One region of the Streptomyces manipurensis genome, then DNA from elsewhere that is predicted to be linked to it. Evidence: riboswitches for the same ligand, from Rfam matches in the RefSeq annotation. Region 1 holds a riboswitch; the other holds the start of a gene.
The links. Region 1 has a riboswitch for ZMP and ZTP ahead of ACPU2J_RS27865 (bifunctional 5,10-methylenetetrahydrofolate dehydrogenase/5,10-methenyltetrahydrofolate cyclohydrolase). Riboswitches for the same ligand answer to the same signal wherever they lie in the genome.
Positions count from the first base shown of each region.

Region 2: it holds a riboswitch for ZMP and ZTP, as region 1 does, so the genes downstream of both, glyA (serine hydroxymethyltransferase) here and ACPU2J_RS27865 (bifunctional 5,10-methylenetetrahydrofolate dehydrogenase/5,10-methenyltetrahydrofolate cyclohydrolase) in region 1, are expected to answer to the same signal.

Region 1 is NZ_CP186950.1:6,096,281-6,101,886, reverse strand. Features, by position in the region: gene ACPU2J_RS27880 (hypothetical protein) at 1-76, opposite strand, end outside; gene ACPU2J_RS27875 (hypothetical protein) at 316-708, shown strand; gene ACPU2J_RS27870 (NAD(P)/FAD-dependent oxidoreductase) at 1,275-2,708, shown strand; gene ACPU2J_RS27865 (bifunctional 5,10-methylenetetrahydrofolate dehydrogenase/5,10-methenyltetrahydrofolate cyclohydrolase) at 2,733-3,578, opposite strand; ZMP/ZTP riboswitch at 3,675-3,775, opposite strand; gene ACPU2J_RS27860 (methyltransferase domain-containing protein) at 3,832-4,605, shown strand; gene ACPU2J_RS27855 (RNA polymerase sigma factor) at 4,816-5,606, shown strand, end outside.
Region 2 is NZ_CP186950.1:4,512,030-4,517,635, reverse strand. Features, by position in the region: gene trpS (tryptophan--tRNA ligase) at 1-393, opposite strand, end outside; gene glyA (serine hydroxymethyltransferase) at 515-1,783, opposite strand; ZMP/ZTP riboswitch at 1,817-1,907, opposite strand; gene rocD (ornithine--oxo-acid transaminase) at 2,026-3,231, shown strand; gene ACPU2J_RS21005 (glutathionylspermidine synthase family protein) at 3,292-4,491, opposite strand; gene ACPU2J_RS21000 (hypothetical protein) at 4,499-4,801, opposite strand; gene ACPU2J_RS20995 (hypothetical protein) at 4,918-5,606, shown strand, end outside.

The sequences.
Region 1 (5,606 bases):
CGAGGGCGAGGAACCGCCGCAGGGCGGTCTGCGGGACGGTGGTACGGGCGATTCCGGTGAGCAGGGTTGCGGACATCGGGGATCAGCCTCCGTCGAGGTCGGACCGGCAGGTGGGAGACGGGTTCCGGACCCGAGTGCGCGGCCCCGGAACCCGATGCCCCCACCCTGCCGGGCCGTCCCGCACGGGTCGATTACCTCCGGGGTAACGGGCCGGCGGGGAAGGTGGCGGAAGCGCCTGGTCCGGCCCGGGGCGGCGGGCTACGCTGCACCCAGCAGACCGACTCGAACGTCTTGTCGACACAGGGAGGTTCGCCGGTGCGAGCCGTCCCCCGCCCGGGGCTCGCCGCGGTCCGGCACCGGGCCGGGGCACTCGCGGAGCAACAGGGCCCGGCCCCCGCCGAAGTGCCCGCCCCCGAGCGGCCGGGCCGACTCTCCGGCGTCGCCCCCGAGCACTTACCGGGCGTGGTGCCCTCCGCCCGCGCGCACCGGTGCTTCCGGCCGCCGCGCGCCACCCGCGCCGCGGGCACCGGCCTGGTCGGGCCGGGGCACGCGGCGGACGTACAGCGCTTCCTCGCCGTGCACGCCGACCTCCTGCCGACGGACGGCACGAGCCGGACGGAGCACACCCGGCCCCCAGCCGCCGCTACCGGCTCGACGCCCTGCGGCCGGCATTCTGCGGAGCCGGCGGACGGGCGGGGCGCGGCATGAGCCGCACGCGAGCCCTGCGGGCACCCCGCGCCGCCGCCGCGCAGGCCCAGGCCCCGGCACCGGCCCCGGCCCCGGCCCCGGCCCCGGCCGCACGTTCCCTGGCTTCCGGAGCCGCACGTTCCCGGGCCCGCATGCCCGAACCTCACGTTTCCGGGCCCGCCTGGCCGAGCCGCAGGCTCCCGGGCCACGCCTTCCCAAGCCGCGGCTTCCCGGGTGGCACTCCCGAGCGGCAGGAACCCAGTCCCGCTTGTCCGAACCCCAGGCTCCCCGGCCACGCCCTCCCAAGCCGCGGCTTCCCGGGTCGCACGTTCCCGAGCCCCAGGCTCCCGGGCCACGCCTGTCCGAGCCCCAGGCTCCCCGGCCACGCCTTCCCGGGCCGCGGGTTCCCCGGCCGCGCGTACCGGGCACGGACCCGGGCCGCGCGATCCCCCGGGCTCGCGCGCTCGCCCGCGCGCCTTCGGTGCCGGGTGCCGTTCACCCCGTACGGCCCGCCGCCGGGCGCCGCACACGCCACCGCCCCCGCACGCCGCTGCCGTCGGCGCGGCCCCGACAGAGAGCCCGACACCATGACGCAGTCCTCCCCGGCCCCGCACGTCGTCGTCATCGGCGGCAGCATGGCCGGCCTGCTCGCGGCCGCCGTCCTCGCCGAGCACGCGACGGTCACGCTCATCGACGCGGACACGCTCCCGGTGGGCCCGGCCCCGCGCCGCGGGCTGCCGCAGGCGCGGCACGTCCACGTGCTGTGGTCGGGAGGGGCGCGGGCGATCGAGCGGATCCTCCCCGGCATCACCGAGGGCTGGACGGCCGCCGGTGCGCTGCGCCGCAGCCTGCCCGCCGACCTGGTCACCATGACCGCCCAGGGCTGGATCCCGCGCCGCCCGGAGATGCAGTTCAGCATCTCCTGCAGCCGGGACCTCCTGGACTCGGTGGTACGGGCCCGGGTGACGGCCCTGCCGGGTGTCCGCACCCTCCAGAACGGCCGGGTCGGCGGACTGCTGGGCAGCGCGGCCCGGGTCACCGGGGTCCTCGTCGACACACCGGAGGATCGGGGCCGCTCCGTCCCCGCCGACCTGGTGGTCGACGCGTCCGGGCGCGGCTCCCACGCCGTGCAGTGGCTCCGGGCCCTCGGGGTGACCGGCCTGCGCCGGGCCGAGGTCGACTCGGGGCTGGTCTACGCGACCCGGGTCTTCGAGGCGCCCGCCGGGGCGCACGCGGCGGGCTTCCCCATCGTCAACGTGCAGTCCGATCCGAGGGTGCCCGTGCCGGGGCGGACGGCCACCATCGTGCCCATCGAGAACGGGCAGTGGCAGGCGACCCTGTCGGGCACCCGCGGCGGCCGCCCCACGGGGGACCCCGACGCGTTCGTCCCGTTCGCCAGGAGCGTGCGCGACCCGATCGTCGGTGAGCTGCTGGAGGGCCGCAGGCCCCTCACGGACGTCGCCGTCACCCGGGGCAACGCCAACCGCCGGATCTTCTTCGAGAAGGCCGCCCTGCCCGACGGGTTCTTCGCCGTCGGCGACTCGGTCGCGACGTTCAACCCTCTGTACGGCCAGGGCATGACCGTCGCCGCGCAGGGACTGCTGGCGGTACGCGACCTGCTGCGGGACACCGGCGTCGCGGCTCCGGGCTTCGGGCGGGCCGCGCAGCGCGCGATCGCCCCGCGGGTGGCCACCGCCTGGGACCTGGCCACCTCGCAGGACATCCTCTACCCGGGGGCCACGGGCATGCGGCCGCGGACCGGGGCCGGGCTGCTCAACGCCTACGTCGGCCGGCTGATGACGGGAGCCACCACCCGCCGGGAACTCACCGACGCCTTCTTCCGGGTGATCACCATGAGCAGCGGGCCGGCGCACTGGCTGCGGCCGTCGGTGGTGTGGCACGTCCTGCGCGCCTCGGAGCGCGGCGCCCCGGCCGGGCCCCCGCTGACCCTCGCCGAGCGCGCGCTCGCCGGGCTGGCCCGGCGTCCCGGCCCGGCCGACCCCGTCGGCCGGGCCCGCTGAGCCCGTGACCCCTGCGGGGCCGCGTCAGAGCTCCGCGAGGTCCAGTCCGGCCTGGGCGGCGGCCGCCTGGACCGTCTGCTCCAGCAGCACGGCGATGGTCATCGGGCCGACACCGCCCGGGACGGGCGTGATCAGGGAGGCGCGGGCCGCGGCCGACTCGAAGTGGACGTCGCCCACGTTGCCCTCGTTGTAGCCGGCGTCCAGGACCACCGCGCCCGGCTTGATGTCCTCGCCGCGGATGAATTCGGCCTTGCCGACGGCGGCGACCAGGACGTCCGCCTGGCGCACGATCTCGGGGAGGTCCCGGGTGCGCGAGTGGCAGTAGGTGACGGTGGCGTTCTGCTCCAGCAGCAGCATCCCGGCCGGCTTGCCGAGGATGGCGCTGCGGCCGACGACCACGGCGTGCTTGCCGGTGAGGTCCACGTCGTACTCGGCGAGCAGGCGCATGATGCCGCCGGGGGTGCAGGAGACGAAGCCGGGCAGGCCGAAGCCCATGGCGGCGAAGGAGTGCATGGTGACCCCGTCGACGTCCTTGCCGGGGGCGATCGCCTCGAAGGCGGCCCGCTCGTCGATGTGGTGCGGGACCGGGTGCTGGAGCAGGATGCCGCTGATCTCCGGGTCCTCGGAGAGCGCCGTGATCGCGGCGACGAGCTCCTCGGTGGTGGTCGAGGCAGGCAGCTCCACGTGGCGGGAGGTGATGCCGGCCTTGGCGCAGCGGTTCTGCTTCATGCGCACGTAGGTGACGGAGGCCGGGTCCTCGCCGACCAGTACGGTCGCGAGGCAGGGGGCGGTGCCGGTGCGCTCGGTGATCTTCGCCGCGAGGGCGGCGGTGCGCTCCGAGACGCGGCGGGCGAGGGCGGTGCCGTCCATGAGGCGGGCGGTACCGGCGGCGGTGGCAGTGGCAGTGGCAGTGGCAGTCTGGGCGGTCGTCACGGGGTCTCCTGAACGTCGCTGCGGATCGCGGTTCGCGGTCGCCCAGGCGCGCGGCAGTCGACGTACGGGAGGTGCGTGTACGCCGGGCCGCTCCCCGGTGGTGATCCACCCGAACGCCAGTCACGGCCCGCCCCCACTGTAATCGACTTATCCGGTGGTCCACCGACGTCCCACCTGCGACGATCAATGCATGACGCGCACTTTCGACCATCTTGTCGCCGAAGCCGAGACCGTGTCCGTCGACGGCTGGGACTTCTCGTGGCTCGACGGCAGGGCGACCGAGCAGCGCCCCTCCTGGGGCTACCAGCGGCTGCTCGGCGAGCACCTGGCCCGGGTCCGTTCCGCCCTGGACATCCAGACCGGCGGCGGCGAGGTCCTCGCCGGCGCGGGGCCCCTCCCGGCCCTCACCGCGGCCACCGAGTCCTGGCCGCCGAACGTCCGGCGGGCGACGAAGCTGCTGCACCCGCTGGGCGCGGTGGTGGTCGCGGACTCCGACGAGCCCCCGCTGCCCTTCGGTGACGAGGCCTTCGAGCTGGTGACCAGCCGGCACCCGGTGACGATCTGGTGGGACGAGATCGCGCGCGTGCTCGCGCCGGGCGGGACGTACCTCTCGCAGCAGGTCGGCCCGGCGAGCGTCTTCGAGCTCGTCGAGTACTTCCTCGGGCCCCAGCCGGAGGAGGTGCGGCGCGGCCGGCACCCCGACGACGCGGTCGCCGACGCCACCGCGGCCGGCCTGGAGGTGGTGGACCTGCGCTCCGAGCGGCTGCGTACGGAGTTCCACGACATCGGCGCGGTGATCTACTTCCTGCGCAAGGTGATCTGGATGGTGCCCGGTTTCACGGTCGGGCAGTACCGGGACCGGCTGCGCGAACTGCACGAACAGATCGAAAGGGACGGCCCGTTCGTCGCCCACACCGCCCGTTTCCTCATCAAGGCCCGCAAAACGGACCACCGAGAGGGCTGATCGGGGCGGACGGATCCACGCCGGATCGGTTGCCCCGTCGTGGCGTGGCGCAGGTCACTCAATTCAGCGCGTAACGAATCGACTCGGGCACGCGATGAACCGACAGGTGTCCTCGCGCGGCCCGGAATACAGACCCCCCTCGGCTCTGTTTCCCGAGTTCGCGCGATGATGTCCCGCCCACCACTGTCTGTTCGCAACGAGAGGCTCCTTGTGTCGCTCAGCCCGTCCCGTACGTTCCCTCCGGAGATCGCCGAATCCGAGGCCCTGGTAGCGCTGGTCGAGCGCGGCCGCGAGCAGGGTCACATCAACGGTGACGACGTGCGCCAGGCCTTCGAGGCCGGCCGCATCCCGGTGGACCAGTGGAAGCGGGTCCTGCGCAGTCTGAACCAGGTCCTCGACGAGGAGGGTGTCGCCCTTCACGTCAGCGCGGCCCCCGCCACCAAGGCCGCCGCGAAGAAGCCCCGCAAGGCTGCCGCCGCTCCGGCCCGCACCGTGACCAAGAAGGCCACCGCCGCGCCGCGCCCCATCGGCGCGCGCAAGACCGCGGCCACGGCCGCGCCCGCCACCACCGCCGCCTCCGCGGCCGCGGCGATATCCGCTCCGTCGGCCGCCGCGGCGGGTGAGGCGCCGGCCGAGGCCGCCGCCGAGCCCAAGAAGCGCACGGTCAAGAAGACCGCCGCCAAGAAGACCGCGGTGAAGAAGACCGCCGCGGCGAAGAAGACCGGCGCCAAGGACTCCGACGAGGGCGAGAACCCGGCCGCCGAGGGTGAGGACTGGGCCGCCGAGGACCTCGTCGACGAGGTCGAGGAGGAGGCTCCCAAGGCCGGCACCCAGGGCTTCGTGCTGTCCGACGAGGACGAGGACGACGCCCCGGCGCAGACGGTCATGGTGGCCGGCGCCACCGCCGACCCGGTCAAGGACTACCTCAAGCTGATCGGCAAGGTGCCGCTCCTCAACGCCGAGCAGGAGGTGGAGCTCGCCAAGCGCATCGAGGCCGGTCT
Region 2 (5,606 bases), 1.6 Mb from region 1:
GGTGAACAGGCCGACGCTGGCGCTGTTGACCCCGCCCTTCGCGGACTTGTCCTTGAACTGGGTCATCCGGCTGGCCTCGCCGAAGCCGGTGATGCAGTTCATCACCCAGCCGAGCTGCGCGTGCTCGGGCACGTGGCTCTGGACGAAGAGCGTGCACCGCTCGGGGTCCAGGCCGGCCGCCAGCAGCTGGGCGGCGGAGAGGCGGGTGTTCGCGCGCAGGTCCTTCGGGTCCTGGGGCACGGTGATCGCGTGCAGGTCGACGACCATGTAGAACGCGTCGTGCGTCTCCTGCAGGGCCACGTACTGGCGGATGGCTCCGAGGTAGTTCCCGAGGTGGAACGAACCGGAGGTGGGCTGGATGCCGGAGAGCGCGCGAGGACGATCAGAAGCCATGGCCTCATTGTCTCAGGTACGGAAGCAGGCTCGGGCACCCCGGCGGGGCCGCACGTCCAGCCCCGCCGGCGTCTGAGGCGCGGGCGTGCGGGGGCAGCGCCCCCGGCACGGCGCCGCAGGTTCACGACAGCGGAAGCCCGGGGGCCGGGAAGGCGGCCATGAGGTCGGTGACCTCGGCGCGGATCACCCCGAGGGCCTGCTCGTCCCCCTTCGCGGCGGCGTCCACCGCGCGCGCGATCCAGTCCGCCACCAGCGGCATGTGCTCCGCGGTCAGCCCCCGCGAGGTCAGCGACGGCGTGCCGATCCGGATCCCCGAGGGGTCGAACGGCTTGCGCGGGTCGAACGGCACGGTGTTGTGGTTCACGACGATCCCGGCCCGGTCCAGGGCCTTGGCCGCCACCTTGCCCGGCACGTCCTTGCCGGTCAGGTCGATCAGGATCAGGTGGTTGTCCGTACCGCCCGAGACCAGGTCGAAGCCCCGCTCCAGCAGAACCGCGGCCAGCGCCTTCGCGTTGGCGACGACGGCGTGCGCGTACCGGACGAAGGACGGCTGCGCCGCCTCGTGCAGGGCCACCGCGATGCCCGCCGTCGTCTGGTTGTGCGGGCCGCCCTGGAGCCCGGGGAAGACCGCCTTGTCGATCGCCTTCGCGTGCTCCTCGCGGCACATCAGCATCGCGCCGCGCGGACCGCGCAGGGTCTTGTGCGTGGTGGTGGAGACGACGTCCACGTGCCCCGCCGGGGAGGGGTGCGCGCCGCCCGCGATCAGGCCGGCGATGTGGGCGACGTCCGCGACGAGCACCGCGCCCGCCTCCTGGGCGATCGAGGCGAAGGCGGCGAAGTCGATCGTGCGCGGCAGGGCGGTGCCGCCGCAGAAGATCAGCCTGGGCCGTTCGGCGAGGGCCTGCTCGCGCACCGCGTCGTAGTCGATCAGCCCGGTGTCGGCCCGTACGCCGTACTGCACGCCGCGGAACCACGAGCCGGTCGCCGAGACGCCCCAGCCGTGCGTCAGGTGGCCGCCCATCGGCAGGGCCATGCCCATCACGGTGTCGCCGGGCTGCGCGAAGGCCAGGTAAACGGCCAGGTTCGCCGGGGACCCGGAGTACGGCTGCACGTTGGCGTGGTCCACGCCGAACAGGCCCTTGGCCCGCTCGACCGCGAGGGCCTCGATCCGGTCGATGTTCTGCTGGCCCTCGTAGTAGCGGCGGCCGGGGTAGCCCTCGCTGTACTTGTTCTGCAGCACGGTGCCGGAGGCTTCGAGCACGGCCGCGGACACGTAGTTCTCGCTGGGGATCAGGCGCAGGGTCTGCGCCTGGAGCACTTCTTCGGCCGCGACGAAGGACGCCAGTTCGGGGTCGGTCGCGGACAGGGCGGGATGGCGGCTCGCGTTCATGCGGGCTCCTCCGGGGTCGATGTGATCGGTACCCCGCGAGGCCCAGGCGAGCGGCCCTGTGTGCGGTCGAACGCGCACGACTCCCCCGGAGTCGGTTCTCCGTGCGCCAGTCGCCGTGCGTACCGAACACCTTAGCGGGCGCGCCGCGGTGGAGGTTTCTGCGTCCGGGATCCGAGCGACGATAAGAAGGTGACGCCACCCTCGTCACCGCTTCAACGGCCAGACGGACGATCGGAGACCCCGTGTCGACAACAGCTGACGCCATCCGCTCCGCCGACGCGCACAGCGCGCACACCTACCACCCGCTGCCCGTCGTGGTCGCGTCCGCCGAAGGCGCGTGGATGACCGACGTCGAGGGCCGCAGATACCTCGACATGCTCGCCGGGTACTCGGCGCTCAACTTCGGGCACGGCAACCGGCGGCTGATCGACGCCGCGCGGGCCCAGCTGGAGCGGGTCACCCTCACCTCCCGGGCCTTCTACCACGACCGGTTCGCCGACTTCTGCGCCGAACTCGCCGCGCTGTGCGGCAAGGAGATGGTGCTGCCGATGAACACGGGCGCGGAGGCGGTGGAGACGGCCGTGAAGACCGCCCGCAAGTGGGGCTACGAGGTCAAGGGCGTCCCGGACGGGCACGCCAAGATCGTGGTGGCCGCCGACAACTTCCACGGCCGGACCACGACCATCGTGTCCTTCTCCACCGACCACGACGCCCGCGACCACTTCGGCCCGTACACGCCGGGCTTCGAGATCGTCCCGTACGGGGACCTCACCGCGCTCTCCCACGCCGTCACCGAGAACACCGTGGCCGTGCTGCTGGAGCCGATCCAGGGCGAGGCGGGGGTGCTGGTGCCGCCCGCCGGGTACCTCGCCGGCGTCCGGGAGCTGACCCGCGAGCGCAGCGTCCTCTTCATCGCCGACGAGATCCAGTCGGGCCTCGGGCGCACCGGCGCCACCTTCGCCTGCGAGCACGAGGGCGTCGTCCCGGACATGTACGTCCTCGGCAAGGCGCTCGGCGGCGGGGTCGTCCCGGTCTCCGCCGTCGTCGCCGACCGCGACGTGCTCGGCGTGTTCCGGCCCGGCGAGCACGGCTCCACCTTCGGGGGGAACCCGCTCGCCTGCGCCGTCGCCCTGGAGGTCATCGCCATGCTGCGGACCGGCGAGTTCCAGCAGCGGGCCGCCGAGCTGGGCGACCACCTCCACCAGGAGCTGGGCCTGCTGGTCGGCGGGGGCGCCGTGACCGCCGTACGGGGGCGCGGCCTGTGGGCGGGCGTCGACATCGACCCGTCCCACGGCACCGGCCGGGAGATCTCCGAGAAGCTGATGGAGCGGGGCGTGCTCGTCAAGGACACCCACGGCTCCACCATCCGGCTCGCCCCGCCGCTGGTCATCGGCAAGGAGGACCTGGACTGGGGGCTGGACCAGCTCCGGGCGGTGCTGTCGGCCTGAGGACCGGAGGCCGCCGCCCGGAAGCCCGGGGCCGGGTGTCCCGGGCCCGGGCCGCGGGACTCAGAGGATGACGTGGGGCAGGAAGCGGGCGTACTCGTCCGTGACCGGCCCCGCCGATTCGCGGATGCCGAGCCCGGCCGCCTCGTCCTCGACCACCCACGCGCCGAGGACCACCCGGTTGCCGTCGAAGTCGGGCAGCGGGGCCAGGCCCTGGAAGCAGTACCGCTCCCCCGGCTGCGCCTCGAACGGCTCGGTGTCCTCACCCGCCGGGTGCAGGGTGACCCCCGCGCCCTCGCGGCCGAGGAGCGGCTTGGCCACGTAGCCGGCCGACTCGGGACCGGCCAGTTCGCGCGGGCCGTCGAGGTAGGCGGGCAGCAGGTTCGGGTGCTCGGGGAAGAGCTCCCAGAGGATCGCGAGCAGCGCCTTGTTCGAGAGCAGCATCTTCCACAGGGGCTCGATCCAGCAGGTGGTGCCGGAGCCGCCGCCGTGGTCGTAGGTGCCGAGGACCTGCGGGCCGAAGATGTCCGTGGCCAGCCACTCCCACGGGTAGAGCTTGAAGCAGCTGCGGATGAAGCGGAGCTTCTCGTCCACGAACCGGCCGGAGAGGCTGTCCCAGCCGATCTGCTCGACGGACAGCGCCTGGGTGTCCAGGCCGGCCTGCTCGGCGGTCTCCTGGAGGTAGGCGACCGTCATCAGGTCCTCGCCGAGCTCGTCGGTCTCGGAGTGGGCGAAGTGCAGCGGTCCGGGCGGCAGCAGCTCCGCCTGGCGGCGCCAGGCGTCCACGAGGCGCTCGTGGAGGGAGTTCCACTGGTCGGCGCCGGGGAAGCGTTCCTCCATCCAGAACCACTGCGGGCTGGCCGCCTCCACGAGGGAGGTGGGGGTGTCCGCGTTGTACTCCAGCATCTTGGCCGGGCCGGTGCCGTCGTAGCGCAGGTCGAAGCGGCCGTAGAGGGAGGGCTGTTCCGCCCGCCGGTGCCAGGACCGCGCGATCAGCGCGGCCAGCTCCGGATCGGTGATGCCGAGGTCGGCGAAGCGGTCGTGCTCGACGATGTGCGCGGCGGCGGCCAGGCACATCGCGTGCAGTTCCTCGACGACGTTCTCCAGCGCCTCCACCTCGGGCAGGGTGAAGGAGTAGTAGGCGCTCTCGTCCCAGTAGGGGCGCAGCGTGTCGTCCGGGTACCGGGTGAGGGGGTAGATCAGCCCCTGCTCCTCGACCGTCTTCTGCCAGCCGGGCCGCGGCTCGATGGTGTGGCGCTGCATGGTCGGGTCAGCCGCCGCTGGAGCCGGAGCCGGAGTGGCCGCCGATGCCGCCGCGGGTGACGGCGGACTTGTCGAAGCTGCCGCCCGTGACCTTGCCGGCGCTCACGTGGCCGCCGTAGTAGTAGGAGCCGGTGCCGCCGCTCTTGCACTCCTTGTTGTTCAGGTGCTGCAGCGTGGAGCGGGACGCACAGCGCCGGTCCGGTTCGTCGCTGCTGCCGCAGGCCACGAGGGTGGCCGCGAGCAGGCCCATCCCTCCGAGGGCGACGGCGCCGGAGCGCATGCGGCGCTGGTTGGTGCTGCTGCTGTCCATGTCTGCTGCTCCCCCTGGGGCCTCGCGTACTGCCGACAGAGTAGAGCGGGCATACCGGCCGATGGAATCCGGCCGCCGTGAGATCCGTGACCTAGAGTCAGTTCGTGCTGATTGGGATGATTTGCGCGCTCGGTGCGGCGGTGTGCTTCGGCACGGCGTCCGTCCTCCAGGCGGTCGCGACGCGGTCCGTGGAGCCGGGCAGCGGGTCCGGGGTGGACGCCGCGCTGCTGCTGCGGGCCGCGCGGCAGTGGCGCTACGTGCTGGGCCTCGGCCTGGACGCCGCCGGATTCGTGCTGCAGATCGTCGCGCTGCGGCACGTGCCGATCTACGTGGTCGGCGCGGCGCTGGCGGCCAGTCTGGCCGTGACGGCGGTGGTCGCCTCGCGGCTGATGGCGGTGCGGCTGTCGCGGGCGGAGTGGACCGCGGTGGGCGTGGTGTGCGCGGGACTGCTGATGCTGGGGCTCGCCGCCGGGAGGGAGGGCACCGGGACGGGCTCGCTCGCGCTGGAGCTGGGCCTGCTGGGAGTGGCGGCCCTGGTGCTGCTGGTCGGGGCGGTCGCGGGCGGGCTGCCGGACGGGCCGCGCGCGCTGGTCCTCGGCCTCGGGTCGGGCACGGGCTTCGGCGTGGTGGAGGTCTCCGTGCGGCTCGTCGACTCGCTGTGGGACGTCACGAACCCCGCCCTGTACGCGCTCCTGCTGGGCGGGGCGGCCGGCTTCCTGCTCCTCACCTCGGCGCTGGCCCGCGGCTCGGTGACGGTGGCGACGGCCGGCCTGGTGCTCGGGGAGACGGTCGGCCCCGCGGTGGT